DNA from 2 places in the Halalkalibacter sp. AB-rgal2 genome. Region 2 is predicted to be linked to the other one. Evidence: a T-box and tRNA genes for the amino acid it is inferred to sense, from the RefSeq annotation. Region 2 holds a T-box; the other holds one or more tRNA genes.

Region 1 (10,665 bases), on a different contig from region 2:
GATTAGTTTTGTAAATGTTAAGTCTCCAAAGACAATAATAAATATAGCTAAATACAAAATAGTCCCACCAATGAAAATAAACCTTTTTCTACGTGTTGACTTAATCACTCTTGTTACAACGTAATAAGCAAGAAATTGCACCCCTGATGCAACGAGTCCGTATGTACCAATCGCTAGCTCACTTCCCGTTGCAATGTACACCCATACTACTATGACGAACATAAACGTCCCTTCACGTAACCCTTGAAAAAAATGAGCATGTAATATTTGCTTCCAATTGTGATTTTTTTTTCGTTCTGCCAAAATCCGTTTGAAAAAAAAACGACCTTCTGCAGAGCGTCGCTTAAGCATAAAACTCATTAATACTGCAATGACAAATAAAATTAATGATATCGTAAAAATGACCGTATATCCGGTGAATTTATTCATTTTAGTAATAATAATACCTGACATAATCGGTCCAATCATTCCAGCAAATGATGTTAAAAGACCTAAAAAGCCATTAAAAAAGTCCCTTGTTTCAGGCTCCGTAATTTCAAAGGTTAGCACATTAAATGCTAGCCAATAAAACCCAAACCCCATCCCTAATAATACACCTAACAAAATTAAATACGAGTTGGCTCGATCCCCTAGCAATAGTACAGTCGTAAAAAAGACGGCCAATGTTATAACTCCTGCTCGCAACACGATAACTCGGTCGATTTTCTTTGCGACTTTCCCAGCAAAAATGAAAGCAATAGGTTGCATCACGACCGAGCCTAAATTATACAAAGCCAAATCAATAAATTCACCTGATTGCTTCCATAAATACACGTTCACAAATGTATTTGATAAGGCTACACTTAAAGCGTATAACCCGCCAATTATTAATAACAAAACTAAATCACGTGTTACCTCTATATCTCCAATGACCTTCTTTATAAACGATACCTTCACGAATCTCCACCACCCTCACAGATAGTGTGTCACGTAAGAAAGTCGTTATACACACGAAAATACAAAGAAGAGTTACGAGAAGAATGAATGCCCACAACGAAAAAGGAGCTTAAGCCAAAGGCTCAAGCTCTCGAAATACATTGTTATTTTGCTGCGCTATAAAGCTTCGCAACCTCGTCCCAGTTCACTACATTCCAAAATGCACTTATGTAGTCTGGACGACGATTTTGATAATTTAAATAGTATGCATGCTCCCAAACATCTAATCCGAGAACAGGTGTCTTTCCTTCCATTAATGGTGTATCTTGATTTGGAGTACTTGTAATCGATAGCTTTCCGCCGTCAACAATTAACCAAGCCCATCCTGAACCAAAGCGAGTTACACCAGCATTTGCAAATTCTTCTTTGAATTTGTCAAAGCTTCCGAACGCTTCATCAATGGCTGCTGCAAGCTCACCTGTTGGCGCGCCTCCACCATTCGGGCTTAGGAGCTTCCAAAATAATGTATGGTTAGCGTGACCACCACCATTATTACGAACTGCTGTACGGATGCTTTCTGGAACAGCATCAAGGTTAGATACTAGCTCCTCTACACTTTTACTTGCAAGCTCATCATGTCCTTTAAGTGCATCATTTAACTTAGTTACATAAGTGTTATGATGCTTTCCGTGGTGAATGTTCATTGTCGCTTCATCAATGTGTGGTTCTAACGCGTTTGCTGCATAAGGTAATTGTGGTAATTCGTATGACATTTAAATCTCCTCCTACAAACTAGTTTTTTAAGGTTAACTTAATAAACAAAAATGTTTAAAAAGTCTTTCCAACACTTACATTACCAAAATTTAAATATCGTTGCAACAAATAATGCTTACGAATCTAAAAAGAGGCAATGAATACTTGAAAACCTTTTTTACTATACCCATGAACGTCTATCCTTAAACAAAATAAAAAAAGCCCCTCTAAGGCGCTTTACTGATTTCTTAAGTATGGCGGAGGAAGAGGGATTCGAACCCCCGCGCGGTTTAACCCGCCTGTCGGTTTTCAAGACCGATCCCTTCAGCCGGACTTGGGTATTCCTCCATAAATAAGTTGGTGGACCCTGTAGGACTCGAACCTACGACCGATCGGTTATGAGCCGACTGCTCTGACCAACTGAGCTAAGGGTCCTTATTTCTTTTTATGTATAATGGTAGCGGCGGAGGGGATCGAACCCCCGACCTCACGGGTATGAACCGTACGCTCTAGCCAGCTGAGCTACACCGCCACATGGCTCCACAGGTAGGATTCGAACCTACGACCGATCGGTTAACAGCCGATAGCTCTACCACTGAGCTACTGTGGAACATTTCAGAAAGACAAGAATTATAATAACATGACCTATTTAACGTGTCAATCATTTTTTCAAAACTCGTTTAACACTGCTTTCATAAAGTACCATAAATGCTTAGAAGTGACAACCATTTTTAAAAAATACCGTCTCAACTTTTTCAAAACTCTCAACAAAATCGTTAAATTTCCATAACAGAGACGTCCTAAAAAGATACAAAATAACCCTTTATTAGACGCCTCCAACTCATTAAGTCATTAGTGATGATCGTCTGCGATAACCGCTTCTGCAATATTAACTGAATGATCACCAATCCGCTCTAAATTACTAACAATATCAACAAAAACAATACCGGCAGATCCTGTACATTTTCCTTCATTGACACGTTGGATATGCTTCTTTCTTAGCTTTCTTTCCATCTTGTCAATCTTCTCTTCCTTTTCAATGACAGAATTCGCCATATCATGATCAAGAAGCTCTAGTGACTGTATTGCTTCTTTTAGTGTTGACAAAGTTAAATCGCACATTTCCTTTAAATCATCCACTGCGCTTTCTGTTAAATTGACCTTGTTTGCTTTTTGATAATCCTTAAGCTCTACAATGTTTTCAATGTGATCACCAATCCGTTCAATATCGCGAACCGTATCCATTAAAACCGAATGGAGCTTCGAATCTTGATCGGATAACGACCTAGAGGAAATTTGAATTAAGTAATCGGTAATTTTCCGGTCTAAATTATTAATCGCTTCTTCAAATTGAACAGCGATCTCAGCATGACGCTTTTGGCCATTCACCAAATATTGGCTAACTTCAAGTAGACCTTTTTCTGAAAATTCAGCCATACGTAACACTTCCTGCTTCGCTTGTCCTAAGGCAATAGCTGGTGAACTTCCGATGAAACGAGGGTCAAGATGCTTTGCTTTATACTCAATGTTGATCTCATCACCTGGTATAAGCTTCGTCACAATCACCGCCAATACGGCTACGAATGGGAGCTGAATTAATGTATTTGACACATTAAAAATACCGTGCGCAAAAGCAATTTGCATTCGTTCATTTAAGCCAAGCTCTACTGATAAGTACGATACTAATTCGTAGAATGGAATAAACAACAATAACACAATAATCGTTCCAATTAAGTTAAAAATGACATGAGTTAACGCAGCACGTTTCGCTGCAATCGACGCTCCAATTGAGGCTAATATCGCTGTAATCGTCGTTCCGATATTATCACCAAATAAGACTGGCAATGCCGCATCTAATCCCATAGCCCCTTGTTCATATAACTGCTGTAATAACCCAATCGAGGCACTTGAGCTTTGAACCGCAACGGTGAAAATAGTACCGATTAAGACCCCAAGGAGCGGCATATTGCTCATACTTACTGTCAAATCAGCAAACACTTGTAAGTCACGGATTGGTCGCAAGCCATCACCCATTAATTCAAGACCGTAGAATAAAGCTCCGAAACCAAATATAACTTGTCCAAAGTTGTTTACTTTTTTATTTTTAAAGAAAAAAATCAGCGCTGCACCGCATGCGATAATCGGCAATGCATAAGCGGAAATTTTAATTCCAATAATGAAGGCTGTAACGGTTGTCCCTACATTTGCCCCCATAATAACGCCAATCGCTTGCTTTAATGTCATAAAGCCGGCGTTCACTAATCCAATTGTTAATACAGTCGTTCCTGTACTTGTTTGTAACAATACGGTTACAAATATTCCTGCAAATACCCCCATTACAGGATTTGTTGTAAATTTGTCTAGAATATCACGTAATCTCTCCCCAGCTACCTTCTGTAGACCATCCCCCATAAATTTAATACCGAATAAGAAAATTCCTAGACCACCAAAAAACATGAACAAGAGCGTCTGTAAATCCAAAATCCTCATCCCTTCATTTGAAAGTCATGTCGCTTCTTTTTTTCTATTTTTTCGACAAAGCTCAACATGGACACCTAGTCTATTATTAAGTATTACATAACGTTTTGTAAACACAAAAGTGAGAAATAATTTAAATAAGTTTTACCATTTTAAAAGAAGCTATGTAAATGGTTCATTTCGAACTCAACTTTCATCAAAAGATCACATTTTAATAACTAAAAACTGACTATATGTTAAAGTTTTGATAATATATATTCGTATCGTTAAATCGGAAAGGAATGTCGTATGAATTTTTCCAGTTGGTTTTATAAAAGCCTTACTCAATTTAAAGTGATCGCTTATAGCCGCTTTCGTCCAATTACATCAACCATTGGTCATGTGTTTTTATTCGTTCTCATAGCAAGTCTTCCATATTTCTTTATCATGAATACATCGATCTATCATTCCGTGCAGCAACTTAAAGATACAATCCATTTAGGATTACCATCGTTTTCCATTGAGAATGGAGAACTACTACTAGAAGAAGACACACCCTATTTTCAATTAAAGAACGATCAGCTAGGGACGCTTCTTTTTGACCCAAATCAATCCTTTTCAGAGGATCACTTAGCCGACAGTCGAGGAATTGTATTCTCACAACATGATCTACATATAATTGATTATGACGAGTCATTTACTGTATCTTACTCGCTATTAGGTTTAAATGGTGTAAATGAAGGAGACATCAATGATCGTGTAGAACAGCTGCATAGCTTCATACCGTTGTTATTAATCATTATCACTCTATTCCTATATGCCATTCTATCTGGTTCTGCTTATTTAGGGATTACTTTATTAGCGTTTCTTGCTCTACCTATTCGACAAAAACGCAACCTTGAATACCGCCACCTTTGGAGCATAGCTGCACATGCGATCACATTGCCTACCCTTCTCTTTTTTTGGGTAGATACTTTAATAATCGACCTTCATATCATTTGGTATATCATTGTTAGTATGAGTATGATTACTCTTAGTATTCGTCAAATCCCCCTACCTCGAAAAACGACTTGAGAAAAAACACGATAATTAATTTCATTCTGAACCTGCTAAAAAGAGTCACATAAGCCAAAAAACAGCTTATGTGACTCTTATCTAGAATCCTCTATTCTATTATTGCTCGTCATTTTCTTCAATCTGTTTAACGACAATGCGAGTTCCATCAACAGAAACGACAATGATATCTGCATTAGCCTCCAGCCACTGTCCACCACTCGTTGCACTGTACTGACGATCTTCAATGACAATTGAACCAGTAGGGCGAAATGGACTTAGTGTTCGACCTTTCTTTCCTACAAGCTCTTTGTATTCATCGTTAATGGAGTTATATCCTAAGTCACCAGTTAGCCGATCCTTTAAGGTCATCCTTGCCCATAAATCCCTTGAAGGAAATACTTTCAAGAAGAGCAACGAGCTGAACCCACCAAGGATAAACCCCATCGAAACAAATACACCATAGAGAAAGGTCGGTGAAGGAATTGCTAGACCTACAATCATTAAGACAACACCTATAAGTGCAACCGAACCATCAGTAATTACCTTCCCGTCTATAATAATGAGTAATAGACCGATAACATATAAAATAACGACCCACATACCTGCATCTGTTGAAACATGGTAAGAGAAAAAAGTTGCCATAATCGCAACACCAAGAATAGCAAAAATCCCTTTCGCTCTCACAAACAATTCACCAATCAAAAATAACGTACCTAAAAATACAAATAAAAAGCCAATTGTTTCAGAATCTAACCATTGCATCATTCCACCTCCTATTCTCACTACACTTTTATTTACGATCATCACATCAATTGGTTTCACTTACTTTCAAAACTAATTATAACAAGTGATATTCTATAAAAAAAGAGTACCGCACATTTTAAAAGGTTGTCCAAAGGAGCTATTTTCTCCTTTAAGAACAACCTCTAGCAAAGTCTATCGCATTGATCGTAAAGATTAACTAAACCAGCCTTTAATGACATCAATGAGACGACTGAAGAAATCCAATACGCTCCGAATAAAGCTTTGTGTTTCTTCACGGTTCAAATAATCACCTAGGTTATCACGTACATTATTAATTTGGTCCTGTACTTGATTCCAGTCAATGTTTAGATCTTTCATTCGCATGAACAACGAAATAAGCCCATTAAGCTCTTCATCTGTTAATGTAATTCCCATTTCATTAGCAATACGTTGGATGAGCGCACGAAGATCCTCTTCCGATTCAATCGGCTGATCTCCTATTTCTTCTTTAATACGATTCATTAATTCAGTCGCATTTTCAGCACCAATCGTATGGCTTAGCTCCCCAGTCTTCACCATCTCTTCATTGGCAATTTGCTTCTGCTCCTCAGGTATTTCGATCTCCATTGCCACTTCGTACGCTTTTAACAGTCCCGTTAAGGCAGCAGTACCCGAAACATCTATTGGTGCTGTTACATAAATGTCTGCATCCTCTACTCCTGCTGTAATTAAAGCATTCATATACATTTCATCAGAAATCCAATCAATTCGATTCGTCTCAACCGAAAGACCTTCTCCACTTTCAAGCAACGTAATTTTTGATGAAGAAAGAGCGTTCGTTCCAATTCTGGCAGCACTAATATAGCTTCCTAAATATTGATGCTCCTCCTCGTTAGAGACATAAACAATGAGGTTGTCCTCTGTCACACCCATTTCATTCATTAGCTGCTGACGCTGTGACTCACTTAAATCCTCTCCTAACGTTACAATGACATCGCCAGGCATTGCATCTGCCAACGCAACAGCAGGTAGAACCGTTGGTAGAAGAAGAAGTCCTATTAAAAAGAACAAAAAGCTTTTTGTTATCAGTCGTTTCATCGTTTTCACTACTCCTCTGCATTCATACTTCCATCATAGATCAATAAAGTACGATCTATTCTTTAAAGAAACACCTTTTCCGACAATAAGAAAAGGGACTTAAGACTTATTTTTAGCTTATATATGTGACATTTTCTCGTGATCACAATCATGTCCAATCGGAAAACAGTGCCAGCTCATCGCCATAAATAAAGCTAGTCCACTTATAAAAAAGAAAGCATTAAAAATAAGTTGTTCCATATTTGTCATCCAAATGCCAAACAGAACAGGTCCAAAGGCGACACCTAAAAATCGTATCATTGAATAACTTGCAAAGACTGCACCTCTCGTTTCCTTTGACACAATAGCTGCTAATGCCGCATTAGCAGCAGGCAAGAAAATACCAAGACCAGCTGCAAAGAAAAACATAGCTAGTACAATAAATGAAAAGCTTTCACGAGCAAACAGTCCTAATGTTCCAGCGACCATCAGCATCACACCATAAAGCATCATCCGTTTGTACATATCTGTAGTATTTTTCAAAAAACGTCCAGTTACATAGGAACATACAGTTAGTCCTATAAGAGGAAAAGCGATTATGACTCCATTCCATTCACTTGGAAAAGGAGAAGCTTGTTCTGATACATACGATAAATAAAATAAATAACCGAACAACAAAAACATTCCAACTCCTCCACCATACGTAATTGGAAGAAGCCAACGCCAGTGCTCTTGCCACATTTGATTTTGCGAACGAATCAACTGTTTCAGCGATAGCGACGAGTTCGTTATTGATTCTTTTCGTATTGAAATAAAAATCCCTGCTAAAGCAAGTAGTGCAATAGCTAAATATAAGATAAAACTTATATTCCACGATAAGAGTAACATAAAACCTCCTAAGATTGGACTGATCAATTTCCCCACTCCATTATACACTTCAATTGTACCGAACGCTTTTAACCGTTCTTTCCCATCATATAATTCAGCAATAAAAGCCATTGCTAATGGGCTTACGATTCCAGCGCCTACTCCTTGAATGACGCGTCCTGCAATAAGAAAGTTCCAGGAAGCACTTACATAAAATAAAGAAATTGTGGAGAGGATACACCCTCCTATAATGAGAATCAAGCCAATAGCGCAAATCCGCTTCCGGCCAAAATGATCTGAAACGACACCACCAATTAGGACAAAAAAAGCAGCGGGAACCGAGAAGCTTGTTAAAAACCAACCACTTTCAACAGTTGTTAATTGAAATGTTTTCTGAATAGATGGCACTAGTGGGATGAATAAAGAATTCCCCATTACCATAATAAAAGGCAATAATCCAATAAAAAATATCGAAAACGATATATTGGACCCCTTAATATTCACTTTATTCACCACCTTTTGCATTATACGAAGAATTTTTTTCCATATTAAGCATAAATCATCCTTTGCAATCATATACTTCTTAAATAAGAGACTACGGAGGAGGACAAGCATATGAAAAGACTGTTGGCATTTATTCTTATTTTCATTTTTTTATACAGCACTTATTATGATCTAACGATTGGCACTTTACCCAACGGACTCTCTCAAAAAGATCAACAAAGAGACTTCTCGTCAGAGTCAGAAACAGAAGCCAATGAAGTACATACAACAGAAGTCATTACATCAAACAATGAACCATACGAGGTTATTCAAGTAGAGCATGGACAAACCGTTCTTTCTGTCGTCGAGCATTTACATACAGGGCCGATTCCAGCAACGATCCAAGAAATTATATTTGATTTTAAACAATTAAATGGAATTGAACCTGAAGAAATGCAAGTTGGACACGAATATTTATTTCCAATCTATCCCTAATTACCCTTCACTGTTCCGTTTGTTATGAGAAAGATGCACCCTTTTTGTACAACCTCTTAAAGACCATTTATTATGTGAATTTTTAAGTCAGTGAGTTTTATCCTTGCCAAATGAAACAAGTCATTGATAAAATGAATGAGACTGTCTTAGGAATTTGTGAAGGTTTCCCTTCAAAACAAAGGAGCGATTGGTCAATGACCGAACTAGTTCATCGTACAAAAACTCGTCCCGTAAAGGTCGGAAATTTGACGATTGGAGGAAATAATGAAGTTGTCATTCAAAGTATGACAACAACGAAAACACATGATGTAGACGCGACCGTTGCAGAAATTAATCGACTTGAGGAAGCAGGCTGTCAAGTCGTCCGAGTTGCATGTCCAGATATGCGTGCAGCCGAAGCGATCGCAGATATTAAAGCGAGAATTAACATTCCACTTGTAGTGGATATTCATTTTGACTATAAGCTAGCCCTAAAAGCCATTGAAGGTGGAGCTGACAAAATTCGAATTAATCCAGGAAATATTGGTAGACGTCATAAAGTGGAAGCCGTCGTCAAAGCAGCAAAAGAAAAAGGAATCCCTATTCGAATTGGTGTCAATGCAGGATCTTTAGAAAAGCGTATTTTAGACAAGTATGGTTATCCAACAGCAGATGGGATGGTTGAAAGTGCTCTCCATCATATTAAAATTCTAGAGGATCTTGATTTTCATGACATTATCGTTTCGATGAAAGCATCAGATGTGAATTTAGCGATAGAAGCATATGAAAAAGCGGCCAAAGCATTTAGTTATCCCCTGCACCTCGGAATTACTGAATCTGGAACACTCTTTGCCGGAACTGTAAAAAGCGCTGCTGGACTGGGAGCTATTCTAAATTTAGGCATTGGTAATACGGTTCGTATTTCTTTAAGTGCCGATCCTGTAGAGGAAGTGAAAGTCGCTCGAGAGTTATTAAAATCATTTGGATTAGCAGCCAATGCGGCAACTCTTATATCATGCCCTACTTGTGGTCGAATAGAAATTGACCTAATAAGTATTGCCAATGATGTTGAAGAGTATATCTCTACAATTAAAGCGCCAATTAAAGTAGCCGTTCTCGGATGTGCCGTAAATGGACCAGGAGAAGCACGTGAAGCTGACATTGGAATTGCTGGCGCTCGTGGTGAAGGCTTGCTTTTCCGCAAAGGAGAAATTGTTCGTAAAGTACCAGAAGAAACAATGGTTGAAGAGCTAAAAAAAGAAGTCGATAAGATAGCGGAAGAATTCTTTGCCAAAAAGGCAGAAGAAGAGACGACTGTTTAATTGTAAAGCAAAGAAAGGGAGTGCTGTTGCACTCCCTTTCTTCATGATCTCCCGCTAGAAAAATGGTGAAAAGAATACGGTCATAATAATGGAAACCGCACCAATACCAATTGCCCAATTCCCCATTGCATTTGATCCAACTCTCCGTGAAATAAATCCTACAACAATACCTGCTGCACCAAGCAAAATCGGTAAGAAAAACAGTGACAATATAGAAAGTACGATCGCAAATGTGCCGACGCCACGACCCGCAGCTACGTCATTCGGATTAGCTTCAGCTGTTTCTGCATCCTCAGAGCGTCTATCTATTCCAATCCCATTTGCATATTCCATCGCTGTTTCCTCATCGTAATCCTCATCATACGTATATTCAGGAGCATACTCTTCGTCGTAGTTTGCTTCTGAATTAAATTCATCATTCGGTTCTGAACTCAAGCCTTGTCCATTGTCACGACCATCAACATGGTTATTAACCAATGTTAATGAGCGATCATTATCATCGACTAAACGAACAGGC
Region 2 (10,665 bases):
ATTTAAGACGTAATAATAAAACACGTTCGGAAGTTTCATTTGATGAACCATTGAATATTGACTGGGATGGAAATGAATTATTGCTTTCAGATGTATTAGGAACAGAAGAAGATATAATTACAAGAGGAATTGAAGAAAAAGTTGATCGTAAATTATTAGTGAAGGCGCTACACACATTAAATGAAAGAGAAAAACAAATTATGGAGTTAAGGTTTGGACTAGCTGGAGATGAAGAAAAAACACAAAAAGATGTAGCTGATATGCTCGGAATATCTCAATCATATATATCCCGACTTGAAAAAAGAATCATTAAACGATTACAAAAAGAGTTCAATAAAATGGTTTAAAGAGTGTTAAAAAAGAATTTTTGGAAAAATCTCGGGATTGTTCCGATTGCGTTGGAGAATAACGACCTACTAAAATTTTTAATTGGGACCTCCACTTTTTGAAAAATTTCTTAAAAAATTTTTTTCTTTTGAATAAGTCGTGTTATGACGTGCATGAGTCTTATTTTTGTGAGTTTATCCACAAAAGGCTCGTGCATATTTTTTCCTACGCAGGAGATACTTTTCTTAGACATCATCTCCCGCGATAGGAGGGAAAGAATTGACACGAAATAAAGTTGAAATATGTGGTGTAGATACGTCAAAGTTACCTGTTCTGAAAAATGCAGAAATGCGTGAATTATTTCAGCGTTTGCAAAATGGAGAAACAAGTGCTAGGGAAACGTTAGTGAATGGCAACTTAAGGCTTGTATTGAGTGTGATCCAACGCTTTAATAATCGCGGAGAGTATGTGGATGATCTCTTTCAAGTCGGTTGTATAGGTTTAATGAAATCGATTGATAATTTCGATTTAAGTCAAAACGTTAAATTCTCTACATATGCAGTGCCAATGATTATTGGTGAGATTAGACGCTATTTACGCGACAATAATCCAATACGTGTCTCTCGTTCACTACGAGACATAGCGTATAAAGCTTTGCAAGTACGTGATCAATTAATGGCGGAGAAGAAAAGGGAAAAAGAACCAACTGTACAAGAGATTGCAAAAGTTCTAGATGTACCAAAAGAGGATGTCGTCTTTGCACTTGATGCAATACAAGATCCTGTCTCCTTGTTTGAACCGATTTATAATGACGGTGGTGACCCAATCTTTGTAATGGATCAAATTAGTGATGAGAGGAATCGAGATGTTAATTGGGTGGAGGAAATTGCTTTGAAGGAAGCAATGGTACGCTTGAATGAACGTGAAAAGATGATTTTAAACATGAGGTTTTTTCAAGGAAAGACCCAAATGGAAGTTGCTGATGAAATTGGCATTTCTCAAGCTCAAGTTTCACGTTTAGAAAAGGCAGCTATTCAGCATATGAATAAGCATGCTCAAGTGTAGTACTTAAAATGAATATGAATTTAGTGTGTGAAACCTCAAAAGGAATGAAAGTAGTCCTTTTGAGGTTTTTTGTAGAATCAAAAATGGATAAGCGCATTCTATTAACCTTATGAAGATCACGGAAGTTGGAGAAGGGTTTATAGAAGAGCTTGGGCTTCGTTCGGTACACGTTGCTCTGAAGGGAAACCATATTTAAATCAACTAAACCCCTTGTAACGACTACGTACGATGCAATTAAGAAAAAACTGTTGCGCAGTATTCTTATGATTTAAATAAGGGTTTGTTCGAGAACTAACATATTTCATTAACCTGATTGCATATATAGTGTTAGGAGCTTAATTTCATAATGAGGAGCAGTGAAAACATGAAAATATCTGAACTACAAGCGAAGGACATTGTAAACATGGAAAATGGGAAACGGTTAGGACAATTGACAGATATAGAAATTGATCTACAATCAGGTCAAATTAGAGCACTTGTTATTAGTGGAACAGGTAGAGTCATGAGTATGTTCGGAAAGGAAGTTGAAGAAATCATCATTCCATGGAAAAATATTATTCGTATTGGTTCAGATGTCATTTTAGTTGAATTGCAATCAAAATTTAATATGCAACAACAAGTAAAGTAGGAAAACATGAGAAAGATGTTTCGCGTTTTTTCTTACCTATGATAGAATATATATAATCGTCTTATTCGTTAAAGGTAAGGAGAGAGTCAAATGGAGCCTTTTGAACAAGGATCGGAACGATATTTAAAGTTATCATATTGGGAAAACAAATATCCTTCCTTAGTTGCAGGCTTTACGACAAGAAACAGTGGAATGAGTTCAGCTCCATTTAGTAGCTTAAATATGGGGTATCATGTTCAGGATGATCCAGAGATCGTTTCTAAAAATCGTCAATTGCTTGCTAATGATCTTTCCTTTCCGCTTGTTCAGTGGGTTGGAACTGAACAAGTTCATCATTCAAAAATTGTTTGCGTTTCTCAAGAGCATAAAGGGATGGGTTCACAAGATTTGAGATCAGCTATTCGTGAAACAGATGGAATCTACACGAATGAGCGCAATGTATTATTAACTAGTTTGTATGCCGATTGTGTTCCAATCTATTTTTATGCGCCAAAAGCTACATTCATCGGCTTAGCTCATGCTGGATGGCGTGGAACAGTAGATCAGATTGGTCCTAAGATGATTAGACGCTGGTCGGAACATGAATCCATTCCAAAAGAAGATATCTTAATTGTCATAGGACCTTCGATTAGTAGAAGACATTATGAAGTAAGTGATATAGTTATAAATGCCATTGATGAATGTTTTGAACGGTCTTTTGATAAGTCTTTGTTATATGAAAAAATTTCAGATGATCATTACCTTTTAGATTTACAAATGGTAAATAAATATCTTTTTATTAACGAAGGAATACATCCTTCACAAATAACGGTATCATCTTTATGTACAGTATCGGATGAGCGGTTATTTTCACATCGCGCTGAGGGTGGGAAGACTGGTAGGTTAATGAGTTTCATCGGATTGAGATAGTTGGAAGGTGACATGGAATGACAATTGAAGAAAATGTTAAAAGCATAAATAATGAAGTGAAGGAAATTTGTCAAAAGATTGGACGGAATGTGTCCGATATACATATTATAGCTGTTACGAAGTATGTTTCAATTGAAACAGCGCAAGCGGCTCTTCACTCTGGGCTTCAACACATAGGTGAAAATCGTGTAGACGGAGCACTTACTAAATGGGAAGCTCTTCATCCTCAAGGGACATGGCATTTCATTGGAACACTGCAATCTCGAAAGGTAAAAGATATTGTCGGGAAATATGAATATCTCCATTCTCTTGAAAGATTGTCACTTGCTAAAGAGTTGGACAAGCGTATGCCAAGTGGAAGGAAGATGAAATGTTTCGTACAAGTAAACGTGTCCGGTGAAGAAACCAAATCAGGTATACTCCCTTCCTCAGTGGAAGAGTTTATTGAAACGTTAATGGAATATAAGGGGATAGAAGTCATAGGTTTAATGACGATGGCTCCTTACTATGATGACCAAGAACAAACTCGTCCTATTTTTCGGAAATTGAGAGAACTTCGTGACCAAATACGACAAAAAAAATGGTCGCACGCTCCATGCCATGAATTATCAATGGGAATGTCGAATGATTATAGAATAGCTCTTGAGGAAGGAGCGACATTTATTCGGATTGGCACTGCACTAGTTGGAAAAGAATGAAAAAAGGAGAGGTTACTGTGGGAATGAAATCGAAATTCAAACGTTTTTTTGAACTTGATGATCATTATGAAGAAGTAGAAGAAATGACGGAGCCTCAGCAAGAGGAAATAGAAGCTCCACAGCGTAGGTCTCGCTCCAATCAAACGAAGTCACAACAAAATCAACAAAATGTTGTTAGTTTACAAAGTATTCAAAAGGGTGCAAAAATGATTTTATTAGAACCGAGGACGTATGATGAGGCACAAGAAATTGCTGATCATCTGAAGAATCGCAAAGCTGTCATAATTAATTTGCAACGTATCTCGCACGATCAAGCAAAACGAATTGTTGATTTTTTAAGTGGGACTGTTTATGCGATTGGAGGAGACATTCAAAAAGTTGGGACGCATATCTTCTTATGTACACCAGACAATGTTGATGTAACTGGGTCCATAACGGAAATGATTCAAGAGCAATTTGAAGGATAAAAAGGTGGTGAATTTAGATGAGTGGGATTGGCAGTTTATTAATGTTGTTATTAACCATTTACTCTTATATGGTCATTGCATATATTTTGATGTCTTGGTTTCCCAATGCACGAGAGTCATCAATTGGACAAATGATAGGTCAGTTAGTGGAGCCTTTCTTGGAGCCTTTTCGCAAGATTATTCCTCCATTAGGAATGATTGATATTTCTCCCATTGTCGCAATTCTTGCGTTACACTTTGCGAGAATGGGGATTGCAGCTATTTTTTAAATGAGCTGATGGAAGTGGTGACTTCATGAGTATTTACCAACATTTCAGAGAGAATGAATGGACATTTGTTGATCAAGCATTAGAATGGCAGCAAGATGCCAAATTACGTTATCGAGAAAGATTAACTGATTTTCTTGACCCGAGACAACAAGAGATCTTACAAAGTGTCATCGGTCAGGATGACGAGGTAAATCTCTCTTTTCTAGGAGGTTCGCCTTTTTCTGAGAGAAAGCGTGCATTCGTTGCACCTTCTTATATTCAGACTATTGAAGAGGACTTTAAGCTTTCACTATGTATTATTCGATATCCTTCTAAATTTGTTTCGCTTGAGCATCGTGATGTATTAGGGGCATTAATGAATGTCGGTCTTAAGCGTGAAAAATTCGGAGATATTGTTATTGGTGACGGCTATGTACAAGTGATTATTGCCGAGGAAATTGAAGATTTTATCATTGCAAATGTTAAAATGATTGGAAAGGCGTCGGTATCACTCGAACGAAGACCTATATCTGAACATGAGAAAAATGAAGAAGTTTGGGATGAACAAACAACGACGATTTCGTCTCTTCGGTTAGATGCGGTTTTGGCTCAAATTTATAAGCTATCTCGTTCTAAAGTACTTCCAATTATTGAGAAAGGCCTTGTTAAAGTGAATTTTAAAACAATTGATCAGCAGTCCTTTCTGCTAGAAGCAGGTGATCAATTGTCAGTAAGGGGATTTGGTCGATCCAAGCTTATAAAAGTTGAAGGAAGAACGAAGAAGGATAAGTACAGGCTTCGTTTTGGTCGACTTTCATAATATAATGAAGTAAAAGAGGTCGTTCAAAAAGTATCAAAAAATATGGCGATGGCTCTGTTCGCTACGCGTCTTGTGATGAGAAAACCGCCATTTTGAACAACCTCTAAAAGGATTTTCGAAATAAATGTCGAATAAAGTGTAAGTAGACAAGTAAGCAACTAACTAGGAGGTGGCGATATGCCTTTAACGCCTTTAGATATTCATAATAAGGAATTCACTAGAGGATTTCGTGGATATGATGAAGATGAAGTAAATGAATTTTTGGATCAAGTTATTAAGGATTATGAGGCTGTATTGAAAGAGAAGAAGGATTTATTTGAGCAATTGACAACTCTTGAGGAGAAGCTTGGTCACTTCCAAGATATGGAGGAGACGCTTAATAAATCGATCTTAATCGCTCAAGAAACGGCTGAGGAAGTAAGAAGAAATGCTCAAAAGGAAGCACAATTAATTGTGAAGGAAGCAGAAAAAAATGCTGACCGGATTATAAATGATGCGTTGTCTAAATCACGTAAAGTGATGATGGATATGGAAGAGCTGAAAAAGCAAGCTTCTGTATATAAGATGCGTTTTAAAATGTTAATTGAAGCGCAGCTTGAAATGCTTCGAACTGAGGATTGGAAAGAAATGACTGCAACCGTTGATGATGAAGAGGAAAAGACTAGTTATACTGAATAATAACTTGATCTTCATTCATGTCTGACTTATAATTACTTCATTCGTTTAAACAAAATAAAAGTAAACACAATGATAAGGAAGAGTACAGTATGTTTCATGTACGTAGCGATTCAGGGATGGTGAAAGCCTGATTACATAGCATATTGGAAAATCACCCTTTAGTATTGCGCTGAACGCTATAGTAAGCTGCAACGTCTCATTCACGTTAAGAATGCTTGAGTGGAAAGGTTACCTTTTCATGAGGGTGGTACCACGGGTTAACTTCTCGTCCCTTTTTTAGGGGTGAGGAGTTTTTTGATTTTCAAAATTAAGGAGTTGGAAAAATGGAATACAAAGAAACATTACTTATGCCCAAAACGGCATTCCCAATGAGAGGGAATTTGCCGAATCGTGAGCCAGAGCGTCAAAGTATTTGGAATGAACAAAACATTTATGAAAAAGTACAAGAACGTACGAAAGGCCGACCTCTATTTGTCTTACATGATGGTCCTCCTTATGCAAATGGGGATATTCATATGGGCCATGCACTAAATAAAATCTTGAAAGATTTTATCGTGCGTTATAAATCAATGAGTGGCTTTCATGCTCCTTACGTACCAGGATGGGATACACATGGACTTCCAATTGAAACAGCATTGACGAAAAACGGTAAAGTGAAGCGTAAGGAGATGAGTGTAGCTCAATTTAGAAAGCTTTGTGAAGAGTATGCACTTAAGCAAATTGCTCGCCAACGTGAACAATTTATGCGTTTAGGTGTTCGTGGAGATTGGTGGAATCCTTATATTACGCTAGATAAAGGGTATGAGGCACAACAAATAAAAGTGTTCGGTGATATGGCGAAGAAAGGGTACATTTATAAAGGGAAGAAGCCCGTTTATTGGTCACCATCATCTGAGTCAGCTCTAGCTGAAGCTGAAATTGAATACCACGATAAACGTTCACCCTCCATTTATGTTGCCTTTTCTGTAAAAGAAGGTGGGGACGTATTAGACGGTGATGAAAAAATCATTATTTGGACAACAACACCTTGGACGATTCCTGCTAATTTAGGGATTGCTGTACATCCTGATTTAACATATGTAGTTGTACTAGTAAATCATCAAAAATATGTCGTTGCGGAAGGATTACTTGAAACGCTAGCAAATGAATTTGAATGGGAGCAATATGAAGTAACGAAAACAATGAAAGGCTCTCAGTTAGAAAACGTCGTTGCAGAACATCCGATTTATAAACGCGACTCACTCGTCATCTGTGGAGATCATGTCACATTAGATGCTGGTACTGGTTGTGTTCACACAGCTCCAGGACATGGTGAAGAGGATTACATTGTCGGACAAAAGTATGGTTTAGATATCCTTTGCCCAGTTGATGACAAAGGATATATGACTGATGAAGCTCCTGGTTTTGAAGGCTTGTTCTATGATGAAGCGAATAAACCGATTACCCAAAAATTAGATGAGCTCGGTTCGTTAATGAAGCTAACGTTTATTACACATTCGTATGCGCATGATTGGAGGACGAAGAAGCCGGTTATTTATCGTGCAACGGCTCAATGGTTTGCTTCAATTGAACAATTCCGGGATCAACTGTTAAAAGCTGTTGAAGAGGTCGATTGGATTCCGAAGTGGGGCGAGACTCGTTTATTTAATATGGTACGTGATCGAGGCGACTGGTGTATATCTCGTCAACGTGCTTGGGGTGTACCAATTCCTGTGTTTTACGGCGAAGATGGAGAGCCAATTATTACGGATGAGACAATTAATCATATCGTCAAGTTATTTAGAGAGCATGGTTCGAATGTTTGGTTCGAATGGGATACGGAACAACTTTTACCAGAAGGGTTCACGTCTTCTCATAGTCCAAATGGAACATTTACTCGTGAAATGGATATTATGGATGTTTGGTTTGATTCAGGCTCTTCTCATCAGGCTGTTCTTGAGGAACGTAAAGAGCTTGATCGACCCGCAGATTTGTACTTGGAAGGCTCTGACCAATATCGAGGCTGGTTTAACTCATCGCTTTCTACGGCTGTAGCAGTGACTGGAAAAGCACCTTATAAGGGCGTGTTAAGTCACGGCTTTACACTTGATGGAGAAGGTCGTAAAATGAGTAAATCAATTGGAAATGTAGTCATTCCTAACGATGTTATGAAGCAGCTTGGAGCTGATATTTTACGCTTATGGGTAGCGTCGGTTGATTATCAAGCAGATGTACGTGTTTCTGATAAAATATTAAAGCAAGTATCTGAGTCCTATCGAAAAATTCGAAATACTTTTCGATTTTTATTAGGAAATTTGCATGATTTTAATCCGAGCGCTCATCGTGTTGAAACGGAGCAACTTAGAGAAGTTGATCTATTTATGCTCGTCAAACTAAACAATGTGATTGAAAAAGTAACAGAATCATATGAGCATTATCAGTTTTCGACGGTTTATCATACTATTCATAACTTCTGTACCATTGAATTAAGTTCATTTTACATGGATATGGCAAAGGATACGTTATATATTGAGCATGCTAATCATCCAGCACGAAGAGCGATTCAAACAGTGATGCATGAAGTGCTTATTGCATTAACGAAGCTCGTTTCACCAATCTTGTCACATACAGCAGATGAAGTATGGGAGCACATACCTAATGTTGAAGAAGAAAGTGTTCAATTAACGGATATGCCTCAAGTTCAAGCGTTCAATGATGTAGAAGGTCTAGAGAAAAAATGGGATCAGTTTATGGAGATACGAGATGACGTTCTAAAAGGATTAGAGCAAGCTCGAAATGAAAAGAAAATAGGGAAATCATTAACAGCTGCTATTACGCTATATGCAAGTGGTCCTGTCAGTGATTTATTACGTTCGATTGAAAACCTTGAAAAGCTCTTTATCGTTTCGAGCGTGAAAATGGCTGGTGAAGTAAATGAAGCACCAAGCTCGGCGACGACTTTTGAACAATTAGCCATTTCCGTTGAGCAAGCTGAAGGTGAGACGTGTGAGCGCTGTTGGGTTGTATCGACTACAGTAGGCGCTTCCGCTGAGCATCCTACCTTATGCTCTTCTTGTGCCGAAACGGTGAAAACGTACTACGCAAATGAATAAATATTTTGGGAACGGCTAGCATAACGCTAGTCGTTTTTTTAATTAGGAAATTATAAGTAGGTATCGTTCGTGTTCTTGAAAAGTTAATATTAAGACATAGGTGTGTAAATATACCATGTTAAATCTTACTTGGCTATCGTTACGGTCATTGGTGAAACTATACAATGACGTCATTAGATTTGATGTCAATGTAACAACTGGGGGAATCGAGATAATGGACTATACTTCTTTAAAGCAACAATTGCTGCAACGAAAACAAAAGGTTGAGGCACGAATTAAAGAAAGCTTCTCTGATGAAGAGAAAGAGTCTCTTTCTTATTCGACTGGTGAGTTATCACAATATGATAACCATCCCGCTGATACTGCTACAGATCTGTACGAAAGAGAAAAGGATGCAGCATTAATGGAGCAGCTCGAGCATGAGCATGAGGAAATTGAGCATGCCCTAGCTAAATTTGATAAAGGAACGTATGGGATTTGTGAGGAGACAGGAAAAGAAATCCCATATGAACGACTTGAGGCACAACCGACTGCAAGAACGGTTATTGAAAAAGGAGAGAAGGGAATGATGGATTCTTCTCATCCAGCTGAAGAGGATGTGCTTCAAGGCTTTAACACCTTTAATTTTGACCATTTATCGAAAGAAACAGAATTTGATGCGGAAGATTCCTATCAAGCTGTTGCATCATTTAATGAGAATTCGATGATCTTTGAAGACTCTTCATTCATGGATCAAGATGAATTAATTGGCTATGTTGAGGAGATTGAAGGCTTTCTTTCGACTGGTATTGAGGGGTATTCAGGATCGGAAAATGTCCAGTTCCAACGAAATGTTCATTATGATCATTATTTAAATGGACAAAATTAGATAGAAAGCAGGCTCAAAGGATTATTTGAACTTTTGAGTCTGCTTTCGTAAAACAAAGGACACAAAAAAGTGATAAGCCAAATTTTTTCAGTGCCCTTCCTGCTTGTCGCTTGGCGGTATGATATAATAACTAAAGTTAACCATTTTATCGTAGTGGAGGGGTAGGTTTGAACGTATTAAAATATTATGCTTTAACACTCGCCATCATTTTATTGGATCAGTTAACGAAATGGATCGTTGTTAAAGAAATGGAAGTCGGAGAACGAATTAGATTAATTGAAAATGTCCTTTATTTCACATCCCATCGTAATCAGGGGGCAGCATTTGGGATTTTACAAGGTCAAATGTGGTTCTTTTATATCGTGACGATTGTTGTTGTCATTGGCATCGTTTATTATATGAAAAAAGAGGGATCTAAAAGTGTTATGATAGGCATTTCACTCGGATTCATTCTTGGTGGCGCACTTGGGAATTTTATCGATCGTGTACTTCGAGGAGAAGTCGTTGACTTTATTGATACATACATATTTGGATATAATTTTCCGATCTTTAATGTTGCTGATTCTGCCCTCTGTGTAGGTGTTGGAATTCTCTTTATCAAGATGATTGCGGATGAACGGAAACAGAAAAAGGAGAGAACGTAATGGAGCAGCATGAATGGACTGTCACAGCTGAAGAACATGGAGAACGTATTGACAAGGTGTTAACAGCTAATGAGAAAAAATGGTCTCGAACTCAAGTTCAGCAATGGATTAATAATGACCATATTAACGTAAATGGGAAGCCGGTAAAAAGAAATTATAAAGTGTCAGCAAATGATCATATTACTTTAACGATTCCTGAACCTGAAGAATTAGAAGTCGTT

The links. A T-box is a leader RNA that pairs with one kind of tRNA and senses whether it is charged. The one in region 2 lies ahead of ileS (isoleucine--tRNA ligase), so its partner is inferred to be a tRNA-Ile.
Region 1: it has a tRNA-Ile gene. The T-box ahead of ileS (isoleucine--tRNA ligase) is inferred to sense a tRNA for this amino acid. The anticodon was not compared.

Annotation. Positions count from the first base shown of each region.
Region 1 is NZ_JBGUAV010000003.1:74,656-85,320, forward strand. It holds gene ACERJO_RS03430 (MFS transporter) at 1-936, opposite strand, end outside; gene ACERJO_RS03435 (superoxide dismutase) at 1,080-1,688, opposite strand; tRNA gene ACERJO_RS03440 (tRNA-Ser) at 1,924-2,016, opposite strand; tRNA gene ACERJO_RS03445 (tRNA-Ile) at 2,027-2,103, opposite strand; tRNA gene ACERJO_RS03450 (tRNA-Met) at 2,124-2,200, opposite strand; tRNA gene ACERJO_RS03455 (tRNA-Asn) at 2,204-2,278, opposite strand; gene ACERJO_RS03460 (Na/Pi cotransporter family protein) at 2,521-4,149, opposite strand; gene ACERJO_RS03465 (DUF1189 domain-containing protein) at 4,435-5,199, shown strand; gene ACERJO_RS03470 (NfeD family protein) at 5,299-5,943, opposite strand; gene ACERJO_RS03475 (DUF1002 domain-containing protein) at 6,139-7,023, opposite strand; gene ACERJO_RS03480 (MFS transporter) at 7,141-8,373, opposite strand; gene ACERJO_RS03485 (hypothetical protein) at 8,485-8,847, shown strand; gene ispG (flavodoxin-dependent (E)-4-hydroxy-3-methylbut-2-enyl-diphosphate synthase) at 9,042-10,148, shown strand; gene ACERJO_RS03495 (DUF4190 domain-containing protein) at 10,203-10,665, opposite strand, start outside.
Region 2 is NZ_JBGUAV010000004.1:164,109-174,773, reverse strand. It holds gene sigE (RNA polymerase sporulation sigma factor SigE) at 1-347, shown strand, start outside; gene sigG (RNA polymerase sporulation sigma factor SigG) at 607-1,392, shown strand; gene ACERJO_RS05285 (YlmC/YmxH family sporulation protein) at 1,757-2,020, shown strand; gene pgeF (peptidoglycan editing factor PgeF) at 2,111-2,929, shown strand; gene ACERJO_RS05275 (YggS family pyridoxal phosphate-dependent enzyme) at 2,947-3,627, shown strand; gene ACERJO_RS05270 (cell division protein SepF) at 3,645-4,094, shown strand; gene ACERJO_RS05265 (YggT family protein) at 4,112-4,363, shown strand; gene ACERJO_RS05260 (YlmH family RNA-binding protein) at 4,389-5,162, shown strand; gene ACERJO_RS05255 (DivIVA domain-containing protein) at 5,340-5,840, shown strand; T-box leader at 5,901-6,116, shown strand; gene ileS (isoleucine--tRNA ligase) at 6,164-8,932, shown strand; gene ACERJO_RS05245 (TraR/DksA C4-type zinc finger protein) at 9,048-9,800, shown strand; gene lspA (signal peptidase II) at 9,968-10,444, shown strand; gene ACERJO_RS05235 (RluA family pseudouridine synthase) at 10,444-10,665, shown strand, end outside.